3 regions of the Achromobacter sp. EB05 genome follow, and region 1 is predicted to be linked to each of the others. Evidence: predicted binding sites of a transcription regulator. Region 1 holds the regulator's gene; each other region holds the start of a gene.
What was found. Region 1 encodes HrcA, which represses chaperone genes, less so after heat shock. Its sites were predicted from a motif close to TTAGCACTCNNNNNNNNNGAGTGCTAA; they were not measured.

Region 1 (9,723 bases):
TCGGCCTGGCCACCGTCTATCGCGTGCTGACCCAGTTCGAACAGGCCGGCATCCTTGCCCGCAGCCAGTTCGACAGCGGCAAGGCCGTGTTCGAGCTCAATGACGGCGACCACCACGATCACCTGATCTGCACCAACTGCGGCAAGGTGGTTGAATTCTCGGACCCGGACATCGAAAAGCGCCAGCAGAAGATCGCCAAGGACAACGGTTTCGCGCTGGAAAGCCACGCCATGGTGCTGTACGGCATCTGCGGTAGCTGCCTGAAAGGCCGCTGAGCTTTCTTCGCCTCGGACCTGCCCACGGCCGCGCTCGCCGTGGGTAGTTGAAAGCAAAAGCCCCTTCTATAGGAAGGGGCTTTTTTTATTCTCGGACTGAATCCGGCTGCGGACCATCGCGATACGGCTGTCGGCACAAAGGCAGCCGGCGCCCGGTTTTTCTGGAGGCGCACGCGCCCCGGATGTGCTTGCGCCGCATCAGGCCCGCGAGGAGCGGGTTGCCTGGCCCCTGCAGGCTCAGGCCGGCGCGCGGCCGACGCCGGCCAGCATTTCGCGGGCGTGTTCGCGGGTGGTCGCGGTGAGCTTGATCCCGCCCAGCATGCGGGCGATTTCCTCGACCCGGGCGCCGTCGTCCAGTTCCTCGATGCGCGACCGGGTGGTGCCGCGCGATTCGGTCTTGCTGACCAGGAACTGGTTGTTGCCGCAGGCCGCTACCTGCGGTAGATGGGTGACGCACAGCACCTGGTGGCGCTCGCCCAGTTCGCGCAGCAGTTTGCCGACGGCTTCGGCCACCGCGCCGCCGACCCCGCTGTCGACTTCGTCGAAGATCAGCGTCGGCACGCGCGCGGCGCGGCTGGCGATGACCGACAGCGCCAGCGAGATACGCGACAGTTCTCCGCCGGAAGCGATCTTGGCCAGTGGCCGCGGCGTGGTGCCGGCGTGGCCGGCCACCAGGAATTCGACCTGCTCGTTACCGTGCGCCGACGGCGCGGCCGCTGCCAGCGTGGGCTCGAACTTGCCGCCTTGCATGGCCAGCGTCTGCATGGCCTGGGTGACCTGTTTGCCGAGGTCCTTGGCGACCTTGCGGCGCGCCGCCGTGAGCTTGGCGGCGGCGGCGTCGTACTGCGCCTGCGCCACCTGCGCCTGGGCGCGCAGCGCGTCGATGTCGGCGGCGGCCTGCAGGGCCGAGAGTTCGGCGTGCAAGCTGTCGCGCAGCGCGCACAGCCCGTCGGGTTCGGTGCGGAACTTGCGCGCCGTCTCGAATACCGCGCTCAGGCGCGCCTCGACGTCGGCCAGCCGGCGCGGATCGAGATCGACGCGGCTGACGTAGTTGTTCAGGTCGGACACCGCTTCGCTGATGGCAATGCGAGCCGATTCGAGTTCGTCGTAGATGCCCTGCAGGCCGGTGTCGTGCCGCAGCATCTGCTGGATGCGGTGGTTGGCCGCGGTCAGCCGGTGGTGGGCCGAGTCGCCTTCGCCATCGAGGGCGTCGAGGATCTGGGTGGCGCCGTCCAGCAGCGACTGTGAATGCGACAGGCGGGTGTGCTCGGATTGCAGCGATTCCCATTCGTCCGGGGCGAGCCCGAGGCGATCGAGTTCGTCGACCTGCCATTGCAGCCGCTCGCGTTCGGCGGCCAGGCCCGCCGCGTCCTTTTCGGCCAATTCCAACTGGCGCGCCAGCGCGCGCCATTGCTTCCAGGCCTGGCCCACCGCCTGGCGCAGGTCGCCGTGGCCGCCATGCGCATCCAGCAGGTCGCGCTGAGCCTCCGCACGCATCAGGCTTTGGTGCGCATGCTGGCCGTGGATGTCGACCAGGCTGTCGCCCAGTTCGCGCAATTGCGCGACCGTGGCCGGGGTGCCGTTGATGTAGGCGCGGCTGCGGCCCTGGGCGTCGATCACGCGACGCAGGGCCAGTTCATCGTCGGCATCGATCTCGCGTTCGGCAAGCCAGGCGCGCAGCGCCGGCGGCGTGTCGAAGACGGCGGTGATGTCGGCGCGCGCGGCGCCTTCGCGCAGCACGCTGACGTCGCCGCGCTCGCCCAGCGCCAGCGCCAGCGCGTCGATGAGGATGGATTTTCCTGCCCCGGTCTCGCCGGAGAAGACGGTGAAGCCGGGACCGAAATGGATCTCGGTCTGCTCGACGATGACGAAGTCGCGGATGTGCAGGGTGCGCAGCATGTCGGGGCGCTTACTACTCTACGTTGTCGGTGGCCTGCGGCATCAGGTTCCAGTGCAGCTTGCGGCGCAGGGTGGAAAAGAAGCTGTAGCCTTCCGGATGCACGAAGCGGATGGTATAGGGCGCGCGCTGCACGACGATGCGGTCGCCGGGCTGCAGGTCGGACCAGGTCTGCATGTCGAAATGCACGCTGGCGCCGACCTCGACCCGGCCCATGGCGGTGAGCGTCATGTTCAGCACGCCGGTGTCCGGAATGACGATGGGGCGGTTGGACAGGGTCTGCGGCGCCACCGGCACCAGCACCATGGCGTTCATGCCGGGGTGCAGGATCGGGCCATTGGCCGACAGCGCGTAGGCGGTCGAGCCGGTGGGGGTGGCGATGATCAGGCCGTCGGCGCGCTGGGTGTACATGAAGGCGCCGTCCAGTTCGACGCGCACTTCGATCATGCCGCCGCGTCCGGCGCGGTTCAGCACCACGTCGTTCAGCGCCGAGGCCGCGTACATCTGCTGGTCGCCGCGCCAGGCGCTGCCTTCGAGCAGCATGCGTTCCTCGATCTGGAAGTTGCCTTCCAGCACGCGCGTCAGGGCGCCATGCGCGTCCTGCACCGGGATGTCGGTGATGAAGCCCAGATGGCCATGGTTGATGCCGACCACCGGCACGCCGTACGGGGCGAGATGGCGCGCGGCGCCCAGCACCGTGCCGTCGCCGCCCATGACCACCGCGAGCGAGGCGTCCTGGCCGATCTGCGCGTAGGTGGCGACGGGATATTCCGTCAGGCCGGTGTTGCGAGCCGTGTCGGCATCGACGAGCACCTGCCGCCCGGCCTGCGTGAGCGCGTGCGCGAGCGCCCTTAGCGGAGTGGCCAGGCCGGCGTCCTGGTATCTGCCGATCAGCGCGACGGTAGGAAAGTGCATGGTGGCAAGGCGAATCAGAAAAAGCGAAATCGGTCCGGAATCGGGCCTGTTAGCCGATTATATGGGGCCGCATATTGGCTTGCGGGACAAAAATCGCCTTAATTGGAAAAGATTCCCTAAAATAGCCGCTATGGATGACCGCGCACGCGCATTACTGAAAGCGTTGATCGAACGCTATATCGCCGATGGGCAACCAGTCGGCTCGCGGACGCTATCGAAGGTTTTCGATCTGTCGCCCGCCACCATCCGCAACGTCATGGCGGACCTGGAAGAGCTGGGCCTGATCCACAGTCCGCACACCTCCGCGGGGCGCATTCCCACGCCCCGCGGCTACCGCATGTTCGTCGATTCGCTGCTGGCGGTGCAGTCCTACCAGCTCGAACCGCACAACATGGGCGAGATGCTGGCCGCGGCCGAGCCCACCCGCGCGGTCAATGCCGCCGCAGCGCTGCTTTCCAACCTGACCCAGTTCGCCGGCGTGGTGCTGACTCCCAAGCGCGCCCAGGTGTTCCGCCAGATCGAATTCATCCGGCTCTCGGACAAGCGGGTGCTGCTGATCATCGTCACCCCCGACGGCGACGTGCAGAACCGCATCCTGTTCGTGCAGCGCGACTACGCCGAGGCCGAATTGCTGGAGGCCGGCAACTTCTTCAACGTCCACTTCGCCGGCAAGTCCTTCGACGCGGTGCGGCGCACCCTGTCCACCGAACTGGCGCAGTTGCGCGAAGACATCTCGCGGCTGATGCAGGCGGCGGTCGAGGCCAGTGCCGAGGCCGCCGAGGACGGCGATGCCGTGGTCATCTCCGGCGAGCGCAAGCTGCTGGACGTCACCGACATCGCTTCCGATATGGACCGGCTGCGCAAGATGTTCTCGCTGTTCGAGAAGAAGACCGACCTGCTGCAACTGCTCGACGTGTCCAGCCGCGCGCAGGGCGTGCAGATCTACATCGGCGGCGATTCCCAGTTGGTGCCGATGGAAGAAGTCTCGGTCATCACCGCGCCCTACGGCGTGGACGGCAAGGTGGTCGGCACGCTCGGCGTGATCGGCCCGACCCGCATGGCCTACGAACGGGTGATTCCCATCGTGGACATCACGGCGCGTCTGCTGTCCAACGCCCTCAGCCACAACCAGTAGTTCCATTCGAACCGACATCCTCCTCGCGGAGGAAGGGGAGTTTTTGTGTTTCTTCGCCTGTTCAAGTATCTCTGGCCTGAACGCTACCTGCCCGAAGCCGAGCAGGACGACCCTTTCAATGAAGACCCGCCGCCGCGCGCGCCGGGCAAGGTCGGCGTGCTGCTGGTGAACCTGGGCACGCCCGACACACCGGGCAGGAAGGACATCCGCAAGTACCTGGGCGAGTTCCTGTCGGACCCGCGTGTGATCGAGATTCCGCGCTATCTGTGGAAGCCGATCCTGCACGGCCTGGTGCTGACGCTGCGTCCCAAGAAACTGGAGCCGCGTTACGCCGGTATCTGGCTCAAGGACGGCTCGCCGCTGATGGTCTACAGCCGCCGCCAGGCCGAAGGCGTGCAGGCCGCGTTGACCGCGGCCGGGGTCGAGGCGGTGGTGGAGCTGGGCATGCGCTACGGCAACCCGTCGATTCCCGACGCCATCTCGCGCCTGCGGGCGCAGGGCTGCGAACGCATCCTGACCGTGCCGCTTTATCCCCAATACGCCGCCAGCACCACCGCCACGGTGGTCGATGCCGTCACGCGACATGCCGGCCGGCTGCGCGACCAGCCGGAAATGCGCTTTATCAAGCGATTCCACGAGGACCCCATCTATCTCGATCCGCTGGCCGCCAGCATCGAAGCGTACTGGCGCGAGCATGGCAAACCGCAGAAGCTGGTCATGAGCTTCCATGGCCTGCCGCGCTACTCCATCGAGCTGGGCGACCCGTACTACCGCGACTGCATGGAAACCGCGCGGCTGCTGGCGCAGCGCCTGTCGCTGCCGCGCGAGCAGATCGAGGTGACCTTCCAGAGCCGGTTCGGCACGGCCCGCTGGCTCGAGCCCTACACCGAACCGACCCTCAAGGCGCTGGCCGCCTCGGGCGTCACCGAGGTGGATGTGGTGTGTCCGGGATTTGTGGCAGACTGTCTGGAAACCCTGGAAGAGATCAGCCTGGAGTGCCGCGACGCCTTTCTCGGCGCGGGCGGCAAGCAGTTCCGTTACATCCCGGCGCTGAATGATGATCCGGCCTGGATCGCAGGGTTGGCCACCCTGGCGGAACGCCACTTGCGGGGATGGCCCACACATTCACGGACTTGAAGGAGAGGGCGCATGCACCATGATCCCAAGACGGGCAAAGTTGTGAAAAAGGGGGACGTCAGCACCCCGGTGGACGAGGATCAGGTCGAGCACGAGCTGGACGAGGCACTGGCCGAAACCTTCCCCGCCAGCGATCCCATCGCGATCAATCCGGAACCGGACGATGATCCACGCGTCGACCGCGCCCTGAAAGAGAGCTTTCCCGCCAGCGACGCTGCCGCCCCGGCGCAGCCGCACAAGAAATGACCTGTCCCTGACATCGTCCGGAGTGTCGAAAATGCCGACTGCCGGAATCTTCGTGGTTGGAGCCGATTTTCAGGCACGACTTTCCGGATTTTCATGGGTGGCTGCCGGTTGCCCCGGCGGTGCGCGACGGGGAATATTTGCTTTCCCGGGCTTGAAATAGGGGTATTGGCCCCCATTCATGTCTGCGAAAGCCATTCTTTTTGGAGGATTCCCCATGACGGCACCCAACGAGCCTGTAGATCAGACGCCCGGATTCGGCGACGACGCCGATGCGGCCCCCGCCGCCCAGGACGCCGCGCAGGCCGAGCTGAACGAGTTGCGCGCCCAACTGGACGCGGCCCAGGCTACCGTCAATGAGCAGCAGGACCAGCTTCTGCGCATCCGCGCCGAGGCCGAGAACGTGCGCCGCCGTGCCCAGGAAGAAGTGTCCAAGGCACGCAAGTTCGGCATCGAGTCGTTCGCGGAAAGCCTGGTGCCGGTCAAGGACAGCCTGGAGGCCGCGCTGGCCCAGGCCGACCAGACCGTGGACACCCTGCGCGAAGGCGTCGAGGTCACCCTCAAGCAGCTCGCGGCCGCCTTCGAGCGCAACATGCTCAAGGAAATCGCGCCGGTCCAGGGCGACAAATTCGATCCGCACCTGCACCAGGCCATTTCTTCGATTCCGGCCGAACAGCCCGCCAACACCGTGGTTCAACTGCTGCAGAAGGGCTACGCCATCGCCGACCGCACCCTGCGTCCGGCCCTGGTGGTGGTGTCCGCCGGCCAAGGCTGACCGGACCGCGCGCCATGACCGACCCCAGGTTCGATCCGGCCCAGGTTTTCGCTGTGTTCGGCATGCGGCATGTCGACACCGCGGGATTCGACGAGGCCGTGGTCCAGGCGCCGGGATCGGACTTGCGTTGCGTGTTCCTGTGGGGCCAGGATTGCTATAACTGCAATCTTTTCAAGCAGGCGGCGTTGCTGCACCAGGACACCCTGCTGGGCCTGGGCCTGACCTGGTTCGAGGCCGATGTCTACGCCGACGAACCCCTGGGACGCCGCTTCTCCCTGCATGGTGTCCCCACTTTTGTGCTTTACCGTGCCGGAAAACGGCTCGGCCGCATCACCGGTTGGCCCGGATTGCCCCAGTTCACGGCGGCGATCCGGCGCCTGCAGGAAACCCCGGCGGAAAATTCCAGCCAGGCGTCTTGAAAAACCCTGTGGGCAGCCCCAGTTATGTGGGGACAGGAAATTTCTCTCCAATTTCATAGATTTATCCAAGGTAACCCGACCATGAGCAAAATTATTGGCATCGACCTGGGCACGACCAACAGCTGCGTGGCTGTCATGGACGGCGGTCAGGTCAAGATCATCGAAAACGCCGAAGGCGCCCGTACCACCCCGTCGATCGTCGCCTACATGGACGACGGCGAAACCCTGGTGGGCGCGCCCGCCAAGCGCCAGGCGGTGACCAACCCCAAGAACACCCTGTACGCGGTGAAGCGCCTGATCGGCCGCAAGTTCGAGGAAAAGGCGGTGCAGAAGGACATCAACCTGATGCCCTATGCCATCGTCAAGGCCGACAACGGCGACGCCTGGGTGGAAGTGCGCGGCAAGAAGATGGCGCCTCCCCAAGTGTCGGCCGACGTGCTGCGCAAGATGAAGAAGACCGCCGAGGACTACCTGGGCGAGGAAGTGACCGAAGCCGTCATCACGGTGCCGGCCTACTTCAACGACAGCCAGCGCCAGGCCACCAAGGACGCCGGCCGCATCGCCGGCCTGGAAGTCAAGCGCATCATCAACGAGCCGACCGCGGCCGCGCTGGCCTTCGGCCTGGACAAGACCGAAAAGGGCGACCGCAAGATCGCCGTCTATGACCTGGGCGGTGGCACGTTCGACGTGTCCATCATCGAAATCGCCGACGTCGATGGCGAAAAGCAGTTCGAAGTGCTGTCGACCAACGGCGACACCTTCCTGGGCGGCGAAGACTTCGACCAGCGCATCATCGACTACATCATCGGCGAGTTCAAGAAGGAACAAGGCGTTGATCTGTCCAAGGACGTGCTGGCCCTGCAGCGCCTGAAGGAAGCCGCCGAAAAGGCCAAGATCGAGCTGTCGTCGAGCCAGCAGACCGAGATCAACCTGCCGTACATCACGGCCGACGCCTCCGGTCCGAAGCACCTGAACCTGAAGATCACGCGCGCCAAGCTGGAAGCGCTGGTCGAGGAACTGATCGAACGCACCATCGAACCCTGCCGCGTGGCCATCAAGGACGCCGGCGTGAAGGTTTCCGACATCGACGACGTGATCCTGGTCGGCGGCATGACCCGCATGCCCAAGGTCCAGGAAAAGGTGAAGGAATTCTTCGGCAAGGATCCGCGCAAGGACGTGAACCCCGACGAAGCCGTCGCCGCTGGCGCCGCCATCCAGGGTTCCGTGCTGTCGGGCGACCGCAAGGACGTGCTGCTGCTGGACGTCACCCCCCTGTCCCTGGGTATTGAAACCCTGGGCGGCGTGATGACCAAGATGATCCAGAAGAACACGACCATCCCGACCCGGTTCTCGCAGACCTTCTCGACCGCTGATGACAACCAGCCGGCCGTGACGATCAAGGTGTTCCAGGGCGAGCGCGAAATCGCCGCGGGCAACAAGGCCCTGGGCGAGTTCAACCTCGAAGGGATCCCGCCGTCGCCGCGCGGCATGCCGCAGATCGAAGTCACGTTCGACATCGACGCCAACGGCATCCTGCACGTGTCGGCCAAGGACAAGGGCACCGGCAAGGAAAACAAGATCACCATCAAGGCCAACTCGGGTCTGTCGGAAGACGAGATCCAGCGCATGGTCAAGGATGCCGAGGCCAACGCCGAGGAAGATCACCGCGTCGCCGAGCTGGCCCAGGCCCGCAACCAGGCCGATGCGCTGGTGCACGCCACCCGCAAGTCGCTGACCGAGTACGGCGACAAGCTCGAGGCGTCCGAGAAGGAAAGCATCGAAGCGGCCATCAAGGCGCTGGAAGACACGCTGAAGGACGGCGACAAGGCCGCCATCGACGCCAAGGTCGAAGCCCTGTCGACCGCCTCGCAGAAGCTCGGCGAAAAGATGTACGCCGACATGCAGGCGCAGCAAGCGGCCGGCCAGCAGCAGGCCGCCGACAACGCGAAGCCGGTGGACGACAACGTCGTCGACGCCGACTTCAAGGAAGTCAAGCGCGACCAATAATGGCCGGGCGCTGACCTGCCTCTGCCGCCCGGTAGCCGGAGAAATCCGCCTACCGGGCGAACTCATTCTGTAGCACTGAAAAGAAGGCTCTCCCCCGAGCCCACCGATCATGGCAAAACGCGACTATTACGACGTCCTGGGCGTGGCGAAAAACGCTTCGGACGACGAACTCAAGAAGGCCTATCGAAAGCTGGCCATGAAATACCATCCGGACCGCAATCCGGACAGCAAGGAAGCCGAAGAGAAGTTCAAGGAAGCCAAGGAAGCCTACGAGGTCCTGGGCGATGAACAGAAGCGCGCCGCGTACGACCGCTACGGCCACGCGGGCGTCGATCCCAACGCCGCGGGCATGGGCGGTGGCGGCATGGGCGGCGGGTTCGCCGACGCCTTTGGCGATATCTTCGGCGAGATCTTTGGCGGTGGCGGCGGTGGCCGTCGCGGCGGCGGTCCGCAGGTGTATCGCGGCGCCGACTTGAAGTACGCGCTGGAGATCACGCTGGAGCAGGCCGCGGCCGGCTTCGACACCGAGATCCGCGTACCGAGTTGGGAAAACTGCGACACCTGCCACGGTTCCGGCGCCAAACCCGGCACCTCGCCCAAGACCTGCCGCACCTGCGGCGGCTCTGGCGCGGTCCGCATGCAGCAGGGCTTCTTCAGCGTGCAGCAGACCTGCCCGACCTGCCACGGCAACGGCAAGGAAATCACCGACCCGTGCGTGGCCTGCGATGGCGTCGGCCGCATCCGCCGCAACAAGACCCTGCAGGTCAAGATCCCCGCCGGCATCGACGACGGCATGCGCATCCGCTCCAGCGGCAATGGCGAGCCGGGCATCAATGGCGGCCCGCCGGGCGACCTGTATGTGGAAATCCACATCAAGCAGCACAAGATCTTCCAGCGCGACGGCGACGACCTGCACTGCG
Region 2 (9,723 bases), 2.1 Mb from region 1:
CCGCGGCCAGATCGTCCCTGGCCATCACGCTGCGGGCCAGTGCAATTCCATGGCCTTCCGCCGCAGCTTGCAATACCGCTGCTGAGTTGTTGATTTTCATACCCCGCAGGGCACCGACGCCGGACACACCGGCCTTTCGCAACCAGGTTTTCCATGTGGGAAACTCTGCGTGCCCATCCATCGAGAGATCGTGGATCAGCGTCTCTGTGGACAACGCGGCAGGCCGTTCAAATCCGCCTCGCTGGCGCAGCAGCCCGGGCGAACAGACGGGATAGATTTCCTCGTCCAACAGCTTCTGCGCCGACAAACGCGGCCACTGCCCGGTTCCGTAACGCACCCCGATATCGATATCCTGCGCGACGAAGTCCACCGGTTTCAGATTGGTGTCGAGTCGCACATCGGTATCGGGCCAGGCGCGTTGAAAGCCGTCAATTCTCGGCAGCAGCCACTTGGCGGCGAAAGCGGGACTCACAGCGACGGTCAGCACGCCGCTGGCGGATCCTTCCTTTAGTTTTTCGAGCCCAATGCTCATCCGGTCCAGACCCGCCCGGATGTCAGGCAATGCGCGTTGCGCCGCCTCGGTGAGAACAAGCCTCGCGCCTCCGCTGGGCCTGCGCCGAAACAACGGTATGCGCAGCCATGCTTCCAGCGTTCGGACCAGTTGACCAACGGCCGCGGGCGTCACATTCAATTCGGCCGCCGCGGCGGAAAAACTCTGGTGACGCGCACTGGCCTCGAACGCGCGGAGGGCATTTAGATGGACTGGCGACTTCATTTGGATAAAGTTTTTCTTTGTCGTCCAAGCACTTTATCTCATTTGTCGCGGCGCGATGATAGGAGAAGAATTGGGTCTGAATCAAGCAATTTGCTTGAATTTTCCTCACCCGGCCCGGCTTTGGGCCATCAAAGAGAGCTCACATGAACACGCAATTCAATGGAAAGAAACTATTGGTCGTTGGCGGCACCAGCGGCATCGGCCTGGAAGCTGCCCGGAAGGTGATGTCGCTCGGTGGCAATGCCGTAATCGTCGGACAGCGCCCGGGCAAGGCCGAAGAGGCCCGTCGACTGCTCGCGCCCCTTGGCCCGGTCACCGCCGTTTCAGCCGATATGTCCACCCACGAAGGCCTGACCAGACTGCTCGCCCTCCTCGACGAGCAGCACTCGGACATCGACCTGCTGGTCAATGCCGCCGGGGTGTTCTCACCGAAGCCGTTCCTCGAACACACGTCCGCCGACTACGATCGATATATGGCGTTGAACAAAGCGTTCTACTTCATCACGCAGAAGGTGGCCGCAAACCTCGTCGCCGAGGGACGTCCCGGCGCCATCGTCAATATCGGCTCGATGTGGGCCAAGCAGGCGATTGCGGCCACGCCATCTTCCGCTTACTCAATGGCAAAGGCGGGCCTTCATTCGCTGACGCAGCATCTGGCGATGGAGCTGGCGCCCAAGAACATCCGCGTCAATGCGGTGTCGCCCGCGGTAGTGCAAACGCCGATCTATGAGGGCTTCATTCCGAAGGCGCAGGTCCACGACGCCCTGCAAGGCTTCAACAGCTTTCATCCTATCGGGCGCGTCGGCACGCCGGAAGATGTTGCCGAGGTGATTGCTTTCTTGCTGTCGGACCAGGCGGCCTGGGTTACCGGCGCCATCTGGGACGTGGATGGCGGCGTGATGGCCGGACGCAACTGACGCAACGCGGAAATGGCGCGGAGCGGACTCGCCAGCGCACGCCTCCCCCACGGGACAATGAAGAGGGCGATCGCTCAGATATTTCTCAGACCCTCAAGAGCGCCGCGGATATAAGGTTCTCGTCGCTTCCTCCTGGGGGTCTGGCACGTGAAGACCGCCCTCCCCGCCTGACTCGCATGCTCAGATAAATCTGAACGACGCGCTCCTACGCTCCGCCTAACATCCCGAGCAGGTTTCACGAAAACACGTCTGTGTGCCATCGGACGCGAAAGCGAAGGGCACTCGCTGGAGATTGCTTGAATGACACTCACTGTACTTGTCTCGATTTTGCTGCTGGGAATGTTTTGTTCCGCGCTCAAGTTTCGCCGTGTGAGCGCACTGGCTTACGTGGTCGTAGCCACCCTGTTTCTGATGCTGGGATGCGGTCCCATTCCCGCATGGCTCTTGGGGAGCCTGCAGTCCGCCTACGCCACCGCACGGCCGATCGAGTGGGGAAAACACAATGCAATCGTCCTGCTGGGAGCAGGCACGGAAAGGCTGACGGACACGGTCGAGCCAGGCGCCTTCTCATACGCGCGGATCGTCGCGGCGGTGGAACGCTACGACGATTGCAGGAAGACCGGTGAAAAGTGCGAAGTGATCGTGAGCGGCGGCGACGCGGCCCACACCGGCGCGCCGGAAGCTGCCGTCTATTCGAACGCTCTCCTGAAGCTTGGTGTTGCCGAAGCCGATATCGTGCTCGAATCGGAAAGCAGGAACACGTGGGAGAACGCCCGACTCACCAGCGAAGTCCTGCAGCGCTTCGGCGCCGACCGCGTGGTGCTGGTTTCGTCGGGAATCCATCTCAAACGCAGCATGCTGTACTTCGCTCACTTTGGCGTCCCCGCGACGCCTGTCCGCGCGGACTACCTGAACGCGCGCTGGTCTGTGCTTCCGCTCTCGTACAACTTTGCCGTCGCTGACTTCGCCTTGCAGGAATACGCCGGCATCGCCAGATATCACGCCTACAACGCGCTGGGACAGAATCCCGCGCCTGCGCGCACTGGCGGCTGATGGAACGAGAATCGCCTGGCACGGGCATAGCCAGGCCCCCCTCCCCAAAACGCTCACTTCAGCGCGAGCCTCTGTTCGCCCTGATGAGCGGGGAAGAACTGCAACGGAGTCGCTCTTGAAGGTTATCTTCGAACTCATGATCATCGCCGTAGCCGCAGTGGTGGCGGTCAGCATTCTACGGCTCTATGGGATGGTCTAGTGGACCGCACCGCATCCACTTTCAATATCCAACCGCCTCAGCATGATTTTTCGCCCGCTTTCGTACAGTTGTTTTCTATGTGTTCTTTTGTCAGGGTGCACTTCGTTTTTGAGCCAGGGAACGGGCGCTGCGGCGGGCATCGCCGGGACCACGCTGGCCAACAAAGTCACGCGCAATGCGTCGGTCGCCACGGGCATCGGCCTGGGCGTGCAGAGCATCGCGCAGGCCGGGCTGCAATACTTGGAACGCGCCGTCCACGAAGAGGAACAGAACGCCATCGCCCAGGTCGCGGGCCCCTTGCATGTGGACGAGGTCGCCGACTGGCGGGTCCGGCACACGCTCCCCATTGAAGGCGACGAGCAGGGAAAGGTCGCCGTCAGCCGAATCGTCGGAGGGGATGGATTCAGTTGCAAAGAGATTGTGTTCTCAATCGCTCCGCCTCCGCTCGCCTCCTCTGCCCCCGAGGCAAGCAATAGCGCCAATGGCCAGCCGGCGCCTAGCGCGCCAAGCCAGTTCTACACCAGCATGATCTGCAACGATGGAAGCGCTTGGCGCTGGGCGGTCGCGGAGCCGGCTACACCTCGCTGGGGCGCGCTGCAATGAGCTTTTGCCGCGTCGCCGGGCCCCTCTCGCTATTGCTGCTCGTATCGGGCTGCGCCTCGCTCGGCGGCGCGGCTGGCGCCGTGGCGGGAATCGGCAGCGGCGCATTGACCGCCAATCCGGCCGTGGGCTACGCGGTGGGGGTGACGATACAGGCGGTCACTGACGCGACGGTGAAGGATGTGATGCGCGAATGGAAGAGCGATCAACAAGACACCATGGCGAGGCAGGCCGGCGAAATGAAGGTCGGCCAGATTCGACAGTGGGAAATCCGTCACACGATTCCCTATGGCAACGAACGCGGCGAAATGGGCGTCATCCGGGAAATGCCGACGCCGCTCGCGTCCTGCCGCGAGATCTTTTTCACGGTGACTCAAGACCAGAAAAACACGGGACCTTATCTTGCGACAATTTGCCGCCAGGGAGACCTGTGGAAGTGGGCGGCGGCGGAGCCCGCCGTCGCGCGTTGGAATGGCTTGCAGTAGCTTGGACCTTGTTCGATCAAGGGCACGGGGCATCTATCATCTCCCGGGCAGCGCCGCCTTGAGCGCCTGCAGCGTGGCCTCGTCCGCTCGGTCAACCTGGAAAATGATCGTCCCGTAGTACCAGTCCCGGCCGATTCCCTCGTCTACCCGCGACAGGTGATACCTGGTACGGATTGATCAGCTTTCTCGGCGAGGGCATCTCAAGCTGGCGCGAAGCCGCCGGAGCTCCTGCCAAAGAACGACAAGTGATTTACCGTCTTCCAATGGTTGCACAAGACGCTGGCCTACACATTGCTCGGGCTGGTTGCCCTGCACGTAGTAGGCGCGTTGAAGCATCGGTTCCTCGACCATGCGCTCCCTCTGAAAGATATGAACTCCTGGAAGCCCCCTTCCTGGCGCATCCCGAGTCGTTCGCACAGCCTTCGGGAACGAAGGTTGGTGTCTTCCATGTTGCAGCTTGGACGCGATGTACGCACCACCCGCGCCTTGTTCGCCCGCATCTTCGAGTATCCGGACACGCCGATCGAGATCAAGGAAAAGGTCGCCGCAGTAAAACTGGAGCATGAATATCAGTTTCGATATCCCCGCGGGTAGCGACGTCGCCATCGTCGGCGCGACCGGATCAGGCAAAAGCACTCTCGGCCACTTACTGGCTCGCCTGTACGACGTGGATGGCGGGTCGATCCGCTATGACGGGGTCGACGCCCGTGATCTCAGTTTCCAGTCGTTGTCGGAAATGCTCGGCGTGGTCTCGCAGGAGCCGTATCTCCTGAATGCCTCGGTGGCCGACAACCTGCGTTTCGCCGAGGCTGAGGCAACCGACGAGGAACGGGTGGTCGCAGCCAAGGTAGCGCAACTCGATACCGCAATACGCAGGCTGCCCCAGGGCTATGACACCATGGTGGGGGAACGCGGACACCGCTTCTCTGGCGGCGAGAAGCAGCGCCTGACGTTGGCCCGCACCATACCGCGTAATCCCCCAGTGCTGTCGCTCGATGAAGCCACAAGCTCGCTCGATCCGCGAACCTAGCGAGCGCTGACCCAAGCCTTGAACTTTTTGGGAACTATGGACAATAGCGGCCTTCAGCCGCGGGCGACACGCGACGATGGCGGGCAGGCATGCGATGCCGACCTCGCCCCCCATCCCGCCGCTCAAGGTCACTTCCATCGGGTCTCCTCTCTTATGGTAAAGGCCTGCAAACGATGATGTCCGGGGGGCCCGGCTGCGGTATAAACAAGGCCCTGTCGATTGCACACGGAGGAACGACTTGTCGAACGCACGCGGAGCGATTTCATTCTTCAACGCAACGGCTGGCGCCATCCGGCGCCATGGCCGCGCGATGCTGGCGGCCGCGCCGTGGTCGCTGGCGGTGTTCCTATTATCGCTGCCGTTCGCCATTCTGGCCGCGTCGCTGTACTGGCTTAAGGGCGGCCTGTTCCTGCTGTCCGCGCTGGTCAACCTGATTGCATTCTCGCGCATGACGTACGCCTGGCACCGGGTCATCGCGCGCGCGGACGATACGCGGATCGATGCCGGCGGCAGTACGGCGCAAGCCTGGCACCTGGTGATGCTGGGCCTGCAGGCGGTGGTCGTGGCGACGCTGGCGCGCGCCACCGGCGACCTGCCCTACGTGTTGTTCGCGCTGATGAACGGCCCGGACTCGGGCCTGTTCTTCGCGGCGCTGGTGCCCGTGGTGCTGGTGCTCTGGCTGCCGATCCTGTACGGCTTGGCGCTGCTGGCGCCCGCCCTGCCGCGCGCCGCCGTGACCGGCGCAACCGGCTTGCGCGGCGTGCGCGCCGCCATGCCCTACCCGCGCTGGCCGCTGATGCTGGCCCTGGGCATCCTGGTGAGCGCGGGCGGCCTGGCCCACAGCGCGCTGTACGAGTACCTGGGCTACGCCCTGGACGGCGGGCCGTATTGGATCGTGGCCTATCTGACGCTCTTCATCGTGATGACGTTCGTCGTGGGCGCCATGGTCTCGGTGGCCTACCGGGACGGCGCGCCGGCGCGTCCCGCGTCCGACAGCGACAGCGACAGCGACAGCGACAGCGACAGCATCAAGGATGCAGCGACCGCCCCTTGATCGCCTTGTCCACCGCCCTTTTCGGACCGTGCAGGGCGATGCCGACCAGGTCCAGGTCGTCGGCCGGCTGGGCGCGGAACACGGCGCGGTTGGCCTCGTAGCGGCCGGTGGCGAACATGGCATGGACGAACGGCGCCAGCGTCAGCTCGCGGTCGCGCGCGATCCGGTACGCCGCCTGCAGGCCGGCGCGGTCCCCCTCGAACACCGGGATAAGAAGAAGAAGTGATGGGGAGGCTGGCTGAGTGAGGTAAACGTCCGGCTCTCACCGCGCAAAGCCCTTGCCTGAGCGCCAAGATGGCCTCTACGCGGTGAGAGCCGGACGTTTACCATCAACCGCCATAGCATTGTGCGTAAGTAAAGTCGACCAGGCGCTTGTCCGAGGCATCCTGCGGCGTGGACGGCTCTACTTGGAAATGACCGAACATATCGTCGTTGCAGATCCTCACGTCCCTGCGCTGCGTGCCTTCCTGCAATACGCAGGAACCGCCAAAACTGTGATTACTTCCGGCGACGCCAACCGGCAGATCAATCAGCCGGCTACAACCGATGATTCGGCCGTTTTGCTTCTGCTGCCCCAGCGATTGGTTGAACGATTCCACACGGGAGTTGGGATCACGAATCGGCACAACATTGACGCATTCGCCACTGGCGGTTTGGTTGCCCGGCAGCTTGCAGTCCGAGTACACCTTGCCATTGGCAATATGTTTCTCATTACGCGCCAGCAGGGCGATGCGGCTTGTGTATGCTTGCCGCAGGCAGGCGCTGTCTTGACAAATGCCACGCGCGTATTTAATCCAGTTGCGCTGTTCTTCAGCCAACGCTTTCTTGCCATAGGCATCGGTTGCGGCTAGTGCTGCCTTATAGGCCCCCTGCAATTTGCCATCCAGCGCGGAGGTCTCGGCATCGCTACAGATCAACTTTTCCGTCGTGCTCGCGGCCTTGTTGCAATCAAAACTGGCGGCTTGGGCGTAGGTCCCTAGCATTGCGAGGCCCAACGTAAAGAGAAGCTTCATCGCAGGTGTATACCGTGTCTTCAGTACGTCAGCGGGTGGGCGTCTTGAATGCGGCTGGGTCATGATCCTATCTTCTCAAGTTGTATGTCGATGATGTCTTTCGTACAGCACAACACATGCTAGCAAGTCGCTCTTCAGTGGATATATAACCTATTGAGCAAGGCACGGCCTGCCAATGAACGGGCTTTCAATCCACACGCCGCCTCAATCTACACTCGTCCACGTGCCAACTTCAGTGAACCGAATCTCAAGTCGAACGAAATTCGACACTCGCCGCCCCAAAGCAATGAGGAATTCGCGGCGTTGACGATGGCGTCCACGCGAAGCTTCGTGATATCCGATTGAATTGCGCGCAGGCTGGCGGGCATGTATTGGCTCCTTGGGCGTGAGAGAACTTCTTGCGCAGACTCTCGCCCCCCGGACCCTTCAGCGCAATCCGCAAAAAAAGGGACACACCACAAGACGCATTGTCCGCCCGCCCCATATGTAACAGCCACCGCTCTCCCCCTTGAACCCCACCACATCATCCCTATAATTAGCACTCGACTCCGGTGAGTGCTAACAATCCTCCCGGGCCCAACCGATCATTCACTTTCTTCTCTAGTAACAGGAGTTCCTCATGGCCTTGCGTCCCCTGGGCGATCGCGTGATCGTCAAACGCCTCGAAAACGAGCGCAAGACTGCGTCGGGCATCGTCATCCCCGACAGCGCCGCTGAAAAGCCCGACCAGGGTGAAGTCGTGGCCGTCGGCCCCGGCAAGAAGACCGAAGACGGCAAGATCCTGCCGGTCGACCTGAAGGCTGGCGACAAGGTTCTGTTCGGCAAGTACGCCGGCCAGTCGGTCAAGGTTGGCGGCGAAGAGCTGCTCGTCATCCGCGAGGACGAAATCCTCGCCGTGGTCCAGTAAACCCTGCCTCAAAACGAATTTTCGAAGGAAGCTAACAAATGGCTGCCAAGCAAGTACTGTTCGGTGACGACGCCCGCGTGCGCATCGTCCGTGGCGTGAATGTCCTCGCCAACGCCGTCAAGACCACCCTGGGCCCCAAGGGTCGCAACGTCGTGCTGGAGCGCTCGTTCGGCGCCCCGACCGTGACCAAGGACGGCGTCTCCGTCGCCAAGGAAATCGAACTGAAGGACAAGTTCGAGAACATCGGCGCCCAGTTGGTCAAGGACGTCGCCTCCAAGACCTCCGACAACGCCGGTGACGGCACCACCACCGCCACCGTGCTGGCCCAGGCCATCGTTCAGGAAGGCCTGAAGTACGTTGCCGCCGGTTTCAACCCGATCGACCTGAAGCGCGGCATCGACAAGGCTGTCGCCGCCGCCGTCGCCGAACTGAAGAAGCAATCCAAGCCGGTCACGACCAGCAAGGAAATCGCCCAGGTCGGTTCGATCTCGGCCAACAGCGACTCCTCGATCGGCCAGATCATCGCTGACGCGATGGACAAGGTCGGCAAGGAAGGCGTCATCACCGTCGAAGACGGCAAGTCGCTGGAAAACGAGCTGGACGTCGTCGAAGGCATGCAATTCGACCGCGGCTACCTGTCGCCCTACTTCATCAACAGCCCGGAAAAGCAAGTCGCCGCGCTGGAAGACCCGTTCGTCCTGATCTTCGACAAGAAGATCAGCAACATCCGTGACCTGCTGCCGGTGCTGGAACAAGTCGCCAAGTCGAGCCGTCCGCTGCTGATCATCGCCGAAGACGTCGAGGGCGAAGCCCTGGCGACCCTGGTGGTCAACAACATCCGTGGCATCCTGAAGACCACCGCCGTCAAGGCGCCTGGCTTCGGCGACCGCCGCAAGGCCATGCTGGAAGACATCGCCATCCTGACGGGCGGCACGGTGATCTCCGAAGAAACCGGCATGTCGCTGGAAAAGGCCACCCTGGCTGAGCTGGGTCAAGCCAAGCGCATCGAAGTGGGCAAGGAAAACACCACGATCATCGACGGCGCTGGCGACAGCAAGTCGATCGAGGCGCGCGTCAAGCAGATCCGCATCCAGATCGAAGAAGCCACGTCCGACTACGACCGTGAAAAGCTGCAAGAACGCGTGGCCAAGCTGGCCGGCGGCGTTGCCGTGATTCGCGTTGGCGCTGCCACCGAAGTCGAAATGAAGGAAAAGAAGGCTCGCGTCGAAGACGCCCTGCACGCCACGCGCGCTGCGGTGGAAGAAGGCGTTGTGGCCGGCGGCGGCGTGGCTCTGCTGCGCGCCAAGCAAGCCATCACCGACCTGAAGGGCGACACGCCTGACCAGAACGCCGGCATCAAGCTGATCCTGCGTGCCGTCGAAGAACCCCTGCGCACCATCGTCACCAACGCCGGCGAAGAAGCCAGCGTGGTGGTCAACACCGTGCTGCAAGGCAAGGGCAACTACGGCTACAACGCCGCGACCGGCGAGTACACCGACCTGGTCGAGCAAGGCGTGCTGGATCCCACCAAGGTGACCCGCACCGCCCTGCAGAACGCCGCCTCCGTCGCCAGCCTGCTGCTGACCGCCGAAGCCGCCGTTGTGGAACTGGCCGAAGACAAGCCCGCTGCCCCGGCCATGCCCGGCGGCATGGGCGGCATGGGCGGCATGGACTTCTAAGTCCCGCTTCC
Region 3 (9,723 bases), 920 kb from region 1:
GCCCAGCCATGGACGTGCACGATGATGCCCAGCAGGCAGCCGACGATTGCCAGCAGCACCGAGTAGGGCAGCTTGAGGCGGCCAGCCAGCGGCGGCATGAAGCACACCAGGGTCAACAGCCCGGCCAGGCCGAATACGAGAAAACCTACATCCATGGATAACGCCGCGTCCCGATCATGAAGCTTGTGAGAAGTTCCACAAGAATAGCGGGTTTTCCAGTCGATTCCGGCGAACGGCTATTTCCGGCGCACGTTTCGTTACCCCGATCGGGTGGGGCGATACGCGCCGGGACATGTTTTTTAGGTAAGGTAGGAGCCCGTGCAGAAACTTCGCAGGAGCCGCACTTGGCACGCGTCCATACCCTGGCCCGGCGCACCGACGCCCCAGCCATGCTCGTCCAGTTGACCGATTGCCACCTGTTCGGCGAGCCGGACACCGTGATGCTCGGCGTCAACACCGATGCCAGCCTGCGCGCCGTGCTGCGCCAGATCGAGGCCGACGGCAAGCACCCCGACCTGCTGCTGGCCACGGGTGACCTGTCCCAGGACGGCGAGCCCGCCGCCTACCAGCGCCTGGCCGCCATCCTGGGCGCCGCGCCGGCGCTGGAGGGCGCCCGGATCCGTTGCCTGCCGGGCAACCACGACCTGCCTGTGGCGATGCGCCATGAACTGCCAGAATGGTCGGTGCCCGTGACGGACGTGGGCGCCTGGCGCGTGGTTTCGCTGGACACCACCGTGCCCGGCTCCAACGCCGGCCACCTGCCCGACAGCCAGCTCGATCTGCTGGAAGCGGCGCTGGCCGAGGCGCCCGGACGACACACGCTGCTGGCCATGCACCACAACCCGATGCAGATCGACAGCCACTGGCATGATTCGATGATGATCGACAACCCGCAGGCGCTGTTCAAGCTGTTGGCGCGCTGGCCGCAGGTGCGTGTGCTGCTGTGGGGCCACGTGCACCATGAGTTCGACCGCCGCCGCCACAACCTGCGCATGCTGGCCACGCCCTCCACCTGCTTCCAGTTCAGCATCCGCGACGGCAAGCATGTGGTCGACAACCTCGCCCCCGGGTATCGCTGGATCAAGCTCTACCAGGATGGCTCGATGGCCACCGGCGTGCGGCGCGTGCAGGACGCCCTGTGGCATGCAACGCAGCCCGGTCCGGCCAGCGCGCAGGCGGCCTGAACGGCCCGACGCGTTTCGCGCGCGCAATAAAAAACGGGGCACCATATGCGTGGTGCCCCGCAAGCATCCGTCTCATAGGGGAGGGGAAAGAGGAGAAGCCGAGACGGATGACAAGACTGCCAACCAAAGTTTGCGGTCTACGTGAAGTTAGGCGGGGCGCACTGCATTAAGTTTCTGAAATCGGCGGTTATTTCGCGGCGAATTTGTATCAATTTATTGGTGCGACGCGACAATGGCCGCCACGGCCCCTTCCGTGGGTCGGGGCGGTCGGCGGCGTAAATGGAAAGGGCCGCGAATCGCGGCCCTGGGCATGGATGCGGCGGGAAATCAGGCGGCCAGGTTGCCGCGCATCTTCTTCAACGCGGCGGCCTCGATCTGGCGGATGCGTTCGGCCGACACGCCGAATTCCTGCGCCAGCTCGTGCAGCGTGGCGCCGCCGTCGTCCTGCAGCCAGCGGGCCTCGACGATGCGGCGCGAACGCGGGTCGAGTGCTTCCAGCGCGCTCGACAGGCCCGAGCTCTGCAACTGGTCGCGGGCGGCGCGTTCCAGCACGCGGGTCGGCTCCTGGCGGCCTTCGTCGGACAGGTAGGCGATGGGCGCGTAGCTGTCGTCATCGTCGTCCTGGTTCTCGAGCGACATGTCGCGGCCGGACAGGCGCACTTCCATTTCGCTGACATCCTCGCGGCGCACGTTGAGTTCGCGCGCGATGTGATCGACCTGTTCCGGATCCAGCGTCTGGCCGTCCGGGCGCATGCTGCGCAGGTTGAAGAACAGCTTGCGCTGCGCCTTGGTGGTCGCCACCTTGACCAGCCGCCAGTTGCGGATGATGTATTCGTGGATTTCGGCCTTGATCCAGTGCACGGCGAACGACACCAGGCGCACGCCGCGCTCGGGGTCGAACCGCTTGACGGCCTTCATCAGGCCGACATTGCCTTCCTGGATCAGGTCGGCGTGGGGCAATCCATAGCCCAGGTACTGGCGCGCGACCGACACCACCAGGCGCAGGTGCGACAACACCAGCTCGCGCGCGGCGCCCAGGTCTTCGCTGTCGCGCAGGCGGCGGCCGAGTTCGGTTTCGCGTTCGGCCGACAGGACCGGCAGGCGGTTCACGGCCGAGATGTAGGCATCGATCGTGCCGAGCGCGCCCGGATTGGCGATGGCCAACGCCAGAGCGTTGCCGGACGTGGCCAACGAGGTACTGGGTTGCTTCATTGCGGCGGTCTCCGGAAAGCGAAGGGGTAAAGACATGGATTCGATGTTAGCACTCTAGTAAAGGGAGTGCTAATTCGACTATTGCGACGCGTCAAAGTTTCCTCCACGCGATGCGGCCCCATTTTAAATTCCGAGCTGCGCGCAGGGCCATCCGCCTTGCCGGGCAGGCCATCACACGGCTCCGGACGCGTTGGCTACCACCCCAGCCGCTTCAGTCCCGCCGCGGTGGCCTCGCCATCCGGGCGTACGAACAACGCGCCGCGGGGATCCATATAGACCTGGTATTTCGCGCCATCGAACAGCGGCATGTAGGCCGCGCTGCCAAATTGGACATCGACGAAGGGAAACCAGTTCGGGAAGCTCTGTTTGAGCGACCCCAGGTCCGGCGCCGGCCAGTCGTCCAGCGCATGCACCGAACGCGTCGCCGAGGCCTCGCGCGCGGCGTCGCTGTAGCGGCCGGACAGGCGCTCCAGGCGATACAGCGGCGACACGCCCGCCATCAGGGCCGGCAGGCGCCAGCGCACCACGCGGGCGTCGATCTGCCATTGGTCGCCATACAGCACATATTGCTTGGCGCCCACGCCCGGCGCGGCGGCGCTGACCTGGAACTGGCCTTCCGCCTGCTGGCGGACCTCGATCCGGGCCACCGGTTCGTCGGTGGTCAGCTTGAAGAACTGGACCAGCGACAGCGCCAGCAGCCCCGACACGCCGCCCAGCAACAGCAGCAACAGGCCGAACACGCGCCGCACGGGGCGGAACTGGAAGGTGCGCCGGCCGCGCTCGTCGCGCGGGCCGCCCTTGCCCAGCAGCATCGCCAGGCCCGGCAGGAAGACGACCACCGCGGCCAGCAGAATCCAGACGAAGGGAGCGATTCCGTTGATCAAATCAGCCGATCCTATGCAAAGGGCGCCGCGGCCAGGGGCCGGGCGGGAGCCGCCGCGGGCCTGCCACGGCAGGCCGCCCAGTATAGAAGCGAGGGGTCAGGCGACCGGCTTTCCAAGCCGCTCGACGTGAAACCGGATGTGATCCTCGATGAAGGTCGAGATGAAGTAATAGCCATGGTCGTAGCCTTCCTGGCGGCGCAGCACCAGGGGCTGGCCGGCGCTGGCGCAGGCGGCCTCGAATACCTCGGGATACAACTGCTCGGCCAGGAACTGGTCGGCGGTGCCCTGGTCGACCAGGATGCCGCCGGGGAATGGCTGGCGCAAGCCGCGCATCAGGGCCGAGGCGTCGTAGGCGGCCCAGTCGTCGCGGTTCTCGCCCAGGTAGGCGCCGAACGCCTTCTGGCCCCACGGGCACTGGCTGGGCGCGGCGATCGGGGCGAACGCCGAGACCGACCGGAACTTGCCCGGGTGACGCAGCGCCAGCACCAGCGCGCCGTGACCGCCCATCGAATGGCCGAAGATGCCGACGCGCGCGGCGTCGCCGGGCAGGGCGGTGGTGACGATGCCATGCAGCTCGCGGGTCACGTAGCTATCCATGCGGTAGTGGGCGCGCCAGGCCGTGGTGGTCGCGTCCAGGTAGAACCCAGCGCCGGTGCCCAGGTCCCAGCTCTCGTCTTCGCCCGGCACGTTGGCGCCGCGCGGACTGGTGTCGGGCGCCACCAGCATCACGCCCAGTTCGGCGGCCAGGCGCTGGGCGCCCGCCTTGATCATGAAGGTTTCCTCGGTGCAGGTCAGGCCGGCCAGGTAGAACAGCACCGGCACCGGGCCGTGCTCGGCCTGCGGCGGGACGAACACCGAAAACCGCATCGGCAGGCCGATCTCGGCCGACTCATGGCGGTAATAGCGCTGCGCCCCCCCGAAACAACGATGCTGGGAAATGAGTTCCAGGGAGGCGGGCATGGGAGGTCTCCGGGTCTGAGGCTGAAGAAAATTCGGTCGGAATTAGGGTATATCCACGGTACGAGGATCCGTCGCCGAATGTTAACCTGCCCGAATCGGAGTCCTTTCCACAAAAAGTAGCGATTCCGCGCCCATATTGTGATCGCGGGGCTTGACCAGCGTTCACCGTGGCACTATTTATATACGTGAGAGAAGACAACCCGTTCTTCTGGAAGCGCAAGCCCTGACACTATGGCCCGTCTGCCCCGTCTGTACGCCCCTGGGCTGCCCCAACTGGTGCAGGCCAATTTCATTCAGCCGCTGGCGGCGGCATCGCAGCCCGCCCCGGCCGATATCCTCAATCAGCTTGCCACGTGGCTGGGCGAATCGGCCCAGCGCCACCGCGTGTCGGTGCATGGCTGGCTGCTCGCCAACGACCGCATCCTGCTGCTGGCCACCCCCGCCGACGAGGAAGGCCTGCCGCGCCTGATGCAGACGCTGGGCCGCAACCTGGCGGCGCGCCTGCGCGGCGGTCGGGTGTTCGCGGGCCGCTATCGATCCGCCCTGCTCGAGCCCGGCGCCTGGGTGCTGCCCGCGCTGGTCTGGCTGGAAACCTATCCGGTGCGCAGCGGCGCGTCGCAGGATCCCGATTCCTGGCCTTGGTCCTCGGCCTCCAGCCATACCGGCAATACCACGGCAGCGCCGGCGCAGTGGCAGTCCGACCATGCCGACTACTGGGCCTGCGGCAACACGCCCTTCGACCGCCAGGCCAACTACCGCAAGCGCCTGCAGGACGGCCTGTCGCGCGAGGAAAGCCAGCGCATCGACCAGGCCGTTTCTGGCCAGTGGGCGCTGGGCGGCCCGAGCTTCATCGCCAGCCTGGCCCATACCGCCAGCCGCCGCGTGGCCCCGGGCCAACGCGGACGGCCGCGCAAAAAGCCGGCCGCGCCGGCCGCCGCCGAGTCCGGCGGCGATACCGGGGGGGCCGCGACGCCGGCGTCACCGCCATCCAACGGAACCTCCGGAAGCGGATCATCCTCCTGACCAGGCGCCTTCGGGCGCTTTTTTCATGCCGCCGCAATCTCCGAGGCGGCAGGATCGCGTGCGTTCGCACGCCAGCCGAGAGGCGCCGACCGGCCTCCGAATTCGCCAAAAAGCATCACAATAATTGGGGACAAAACATGGCGAAATCGAGGGATTCACCCCCTTGAGGCCCGTGCGGGTCGGCGCACTGTCGCCGCAAGCCTTGATTGGTGCGGGCCTTGTTATGTCCCCATATTAATGCTCTATGACGGTGCAATGAATAAATTAGGGTCGCACCCCTTATGTTTCTATTGCACCCTACTGCCTACGGGGGTATTGTCCGTTCCTGCACTGCAACATTAGAACGCAGTCTTACTGCGGAGCGCGCCATGCCCCAAATCACCCCGAACGAATCCTGTCCCACCCCCAAGGCGACCCCGATCGATGCCAGCCGCATCGGCCTGCCGCCGGCCCAGGGCCTGTACAACCCCAAGAACGAGCATGACGCCTGTGGCGTGGGCTTCGTGGCGCACATCAAGGGCAAGAAAAGCCACGCCATCATCCAGCAGGGCCTGAAGATCCTGGAAAACCTCGATCACCGCGGCGCGGTGGGCGCGGACAAGCTGATGGGCGACGGCGCCGGCATCCTGATCCAGATCCCGGACACGCTTTATCGCGACGAGTTCGCCCAGCACGGCATCACCCTGCCGCCGCCCGGCGAATACGGCGTGGCCATGGTGTTCCTGCCCAAGGAAACCGCCTCGCGCCTGGCCTGCGAACAGGAACTGGAGCGCTCGGTGCGCGCCGAGGGCCAGGTCGTGCTGGGCTGGCGCAACGTGCCCGTGGACGTCGACATGCCGATGTCGCCCACCGTGCGCGACTGCGAACCCGTGATCCGCCAGTTGTTCATCGGCCGCGGCGCCGATGTGATGGTGCCCGACGCGCTCGAACGCAAGCTGTACGTGATCCGCAAGACCGCCAGCCACGCCATTCAGAACATGCACCTGGCGCACGGCAAGGAATACTTCGTGCCCTCGGCCTCGGTGCGCACCGTGGTCTACAAGGGCCTGTTGCTGGCCGACCAGGTCGGCCGCTACTACCGCGACCTGGCCGATCCGCGCACCGTGTCGGCGCTGGCGCTGGTGCACCAACGCTTCTCGACCAACACCTTCCCGGCCTGGCCGCTGGCCCACCCGTACCGCATGATCGCCCACAACGGCGAAATCAACACGGTCAAGGGCAACTTCAACTGGCTGCGCGCCCGCGAAGGCATGATGCAGTCGGCCGTGCTGGGCGACGACCTGAAGAAGCTGTACCCCATCGTCTATGAAGGCCAGTCGGACACCGCCACGTTCGACAACTGCCTGGAACTGCTGGTGAACTCGGGCTACTCGCTGGCCCACGCCATGATGATGATGATCCCGGAAGCCTGGGAACAGCACACGCAGATGGACGAAAGCCGCCGCGCCTTCTACGAATACCACGCCGCCATGATGGAGCCGTGGGACGGCCCCGCCGCGGTCGCGTTCACCGACGGCCGCCAGATCGGCGCCACGCTCGACCGCAACGGCCTGCGCCCGGCGCGCTACCTGGTGACCGACGACGACATGGTCATCCTGGCCTCGGAAGCCGGCACCCTGTCGATCCCCGAGAACCGCATCGTCAAGAAGTGGCGCCTGCAGCCGGGCAAGATGTTCCTGATCGACCTGGAACAGGGCCGCATCATCGACGACGCCGAGATCAAGCTGCAACTGGCCAACAGCCGTCCGTACCGCCAGTGGATCGAACGCCTGCAGATCAAGCTCGAATCGCTGCCGGCCCCGCGCCAGGCCGCCGTCGCCACGCAATCGTCGGTGTCGCTGCTGGATCGCCAGCAGGCCTTCGGCTGGACCCAGGAAGACTACAAGTTCATCCTCGAACCCATGGCCTCGACCGGCGAGGAAGTGATCGGCTCGATGGGCAACGACGCCCCGCTGGCCGTGCTGTCCGACCGCGCCAAGCCGTTCTACAACTATTTCCGCCAGTTGTTCGCCCAGGTCACCAACCCGCCGATCGACCCGATCCGCGAGCAGATGGTGATGTCGCTGGTGTCGTTCATCGGCCCCAAGCCCAACCTGCTGGACATCAACAACGTCAACCCGCCGCTGCGCCTGGAAGTGTCGCAGCCGGTGCTGGACTTCGCCGCCATGGCGCAGATCCGCGACATCGAGCAGGTGACGGGCAAGAAATTCCGCAGCTTCGAGCTGGACATCACCTACCCGGCCGCCTGGGGCCCCGAGGGCATCGAAGCCCGCGTGGCCGCGCTGTGCGCGCGCGCCGTGGACGCGGTGCAAAGCGGCTACAACATCCTGATCGTGTCGGACCGCCTGGTCGACAGCGAGCGCGTGGCCATCCCCGCCCTGCTGGCCACCTCGGCGGTGCACCAGCACCTGATCCGCGCCGGCCTGCGCACCAACACCGGCCTGGTGGTGGAAACCGGCTCGGCCCGCGAAGTGCACCACTTCGCGCTGCTGGGCGGCTATGGCGCCGAAGCCATCCACCCCTACCTGGCGCTGGAATCGCTGGGCAAGATGAGCGACCCGGAAAAGGCCGTCAAGAACTTCATCAAGGCAATCGGCAAGGGTCTGAACAAGGTGATGTCCAAGATGGGCATCTCCACCTACATGTCCTACACCGGCGCCCAGATCTTCGAAGCGGTCGGCCTGCAGAGCAGCCTGGTGAACAAGTACTTCACCGGCACCGCCTCCAACATCGAAGGCATCGGCATCTTCCAGGTGGCCGAGGAAGCGCTGCGCCAGCACCGCGCCGCCTTCGGCAGCGACCCGGTCCTGGCGAACGACCTCGAAGCGGGCGGCGAGTACGCCTACCGCGTGCGCGGCGAAGAGCACATGTGGACGCCGGATTCCATCGCCAAGCTGCAGCACGCCTCGCGCGCCAACAACTACCGCACGTACAAGGAGTACGCGCAGATCATCAACGACCAGAGCCGCCGCCACATGACGCTGCGCGGCCTGTTCGAGTTCCGCTTCGATCCGTCGCGCGCCATCCCGCTCGATGACGTCGAGCCGGCCAAGGACATCGTCAAGCGCTTCGCCACCGGCGCCATGTCGCTGGGCTCGATCTCGACCGAGGCCCACTCGGTGCTGGCCGTGGCCATGAACCGCATCGGCGGCAAGTCCAACACCGGCGAAGGCGGCGAAGACGAACTGCGCTACCGCGCCGAAATGCGCGAAGGCCGCAGCACCATCAAGGACGGCGACACGCTGGCCTCGGTGCTCGGCTCCGAACGCATCGAAGCCGACGTCGCGCTCAAGAAGGGCGACTCGCTGCGCTCGAAGATCAAGCAGGTGGCCTCCGGCCGCTTCGGCGTCACCGCCGAGTACCTGTCGTCGGCCGACCAGATCCAGATCAAGATGGCGCAGGGCGCCAAGCCCGGCGAAGGCGGCCAGTTGCCGGGCCACAAGGTCTCGGAGTACATCGCCAAGCTGCGCTACTCGGTGCCGGGCGTGGGCCTGATCTCGCCGCCGCCGCACCACGACATCTACTCGATCGAAGACCTGGCGCAACTGATCCACGACCTGAAGAACGTCAACGCCAAGGCCTCGATCTCGGTCAAGCTGGTGTCGGAAGTCGGCGTCGGCACGGTGGCCGCGGGCGTGGCCAAGGCCAAGGCCGACCACGTCGTGATCGCCGGCCATGACGGCGGCACGGGCGCCTCGCCGGTCTCGTCCATCAAGCACGTCGGCACGCCCTGGGAACTGGGCCTGGCCGAAACCCAGCAGACGCTGGTGCTGAACCGCCTGCGCAGCCGCATCCGCGTGCAGGCCGACGGCCAGATGAAGACCGGCCGCGACGTCGTCATCGGCGCGCTGCTGGGCGCCGACGAATTCGGTTTCGCCACGGCGCCGCTGGTCGTCGAAGGCTGCATCATGATGCGCAAGTGCCACCTGAACACCTGCCCGGTGGGCGTGGCCACGCAGGATCCGGTGCTGCGCAAGAAGTTCCAGGGCAAGCCCGAGCACGTCGTCAACTTCTTCTTCTTCATCGCCGAGGAAGTGCGCGAGATCATGGCCCAGTTGGGCATCCGCAAGTTCGACGACCTGATCGGCCGCGCCGACCTGCTGGACATGCGCTCGGGCGTCGAGCACTGGAAGGCGCAGGGCCTGGACTTCACCCGCGTGTTCCACCAGACGCAGTCCGATGCCGAAGTGCGCCAGACCGAAGAACAGGATCATGGCCTGGCCGGCGCGCTGGACCACCAGTTGATCGAGCGCAGCAAGCCGGCGCTGGAGCGCGGTGAGAAGGTCTCGTTCATCGTGCCGGTTCGCAACCGCAACCGCACCATCGGCGCCATGCTGTCGGGCGCCGTGGCCGCGCGCTACGGCCACGACGGCCTGCCGGACGACACCATCCACATCCAGTGCAACGGCACCGCCGGCCAGAGCTTCGGCGCGTTCCTGGCCCATGGCATCACCATGGAC

Region 2: groES (co-chaperone GroES) is a predicted target of HrcA. The motif match lies at 7,662-7,688, and genes of this name have one in related genera.
Region 3: rpoH (RNA polymerase sigma factor RpoH) is a predicted target of HrcA. The motif match lies at 2,443-2,469, and genes of this name have one in related genera.

What each region holds. Positions count from the first base shown of each region.
Region 1 covers NZ_CP155917.1:1,159,668-1,169,390, forward strand. The annotation lists gene fur (ferric iron uptake transcriptional regulator) at 1-275, shown strand, start outside; gene recN (DNA repair protein RecN) at 513-2,174, opposite strand; gene AAID08_RS05370 (NAD kinase) at 2,188-3,087, opposite strand; gene hrcA (heat-inducible transcriptional repressor HrcA) at 3,218-4,222, shown strand; gene hemH (ferrochelatase) at 4,268-5,359, shown strand; gene AAID08_RS05385 (hypothetical protein) at 5,372-5,605, shown strand; gene grpE (nucleotide exchange factor GrpE) at 5,820-6,377, shown strand; gene AAID08_RS05395 (thioredoxin family protein) at 6,392-6,796, shown strand; gene dnaK (molecular chaperone DnaK) at 6,878-8,803, shown strand; gene dnaJ (molecular chaperone DnaJ) at 8,913-9,723, shown strand, end outside.
Region 2 covers NZ_CP155917.1:5,380,812-5,390,534, forward strand. The annotation lists gene gcvA (transcriptional regulator GcvA) at 1-775, opposite strand, end outside; gene AAID08_RS24610 (SDR family NAD(P)-dependent oxidoreductase) at 919-1,692, shown strand; gene AAID08_RS24615 (YdcF family protein) at 1,993-2,745, shown strand; gene AAID08_RS24620 (hypothetical protein) at 3,053-3,547, shown strand; gene AAID08_RS24625 (hypothetical protein) at 3,544-4,029, shown strand; gene AAID08_RS24630 (hypothetical protein) at 4,477-4,623, shown strand; gene AAID08_RS24635 (ATP-binding cassette domain-containing protein) at 4,592-5,059, shown strand; gene AAID08_RS24640 (hypothetical protein) at 5,298-6,113, shown strand; partial or broken gene AAID08_RS24645 (DUF2000 family protein) at 6,088-6,324, opposite strand; gene AAID08_RS24650 (lysozyme inhibitor LprI family protein) at 6,443-7,189, opposite strand; gene AAID08_RS24655 (hypothetical protein) at 7,336-7,494, opposite strand; gene groES (co-chaperone GroES) at 7,746-8,033, shown strand; gene groL (chaperonin GroEL) at 8,072-9,712, shown strand.
Region 3 covers NZ_CP155917.1:236,824-246,546, reverse strand. The annotation lists gene AAID08_RS01150 (cation:proton antiporter) at 1-155, opposite strand, end outside; gene cpdA (3',5'-cyclic-AMP phosphodiesterase) at 345-1,184, shown strand; gene rpoH (RNA polymerase sigma factor RpoH) at 1,512-2,396, opposite strand; gene AAID08_RS01135 (hypothetical protein) at 2,591-3,280, opposite strand; gene fghA (S-formylglutathione hydrolase) at 3,377-4,240, opposite strand; gene AAID08_RS01125 (hypothetical protein) at 4,472-5,263, shown strand; gene AAID08_RS01120 (glutamate synthase-related protein) at 5,632-9,723, shown strand, end outside.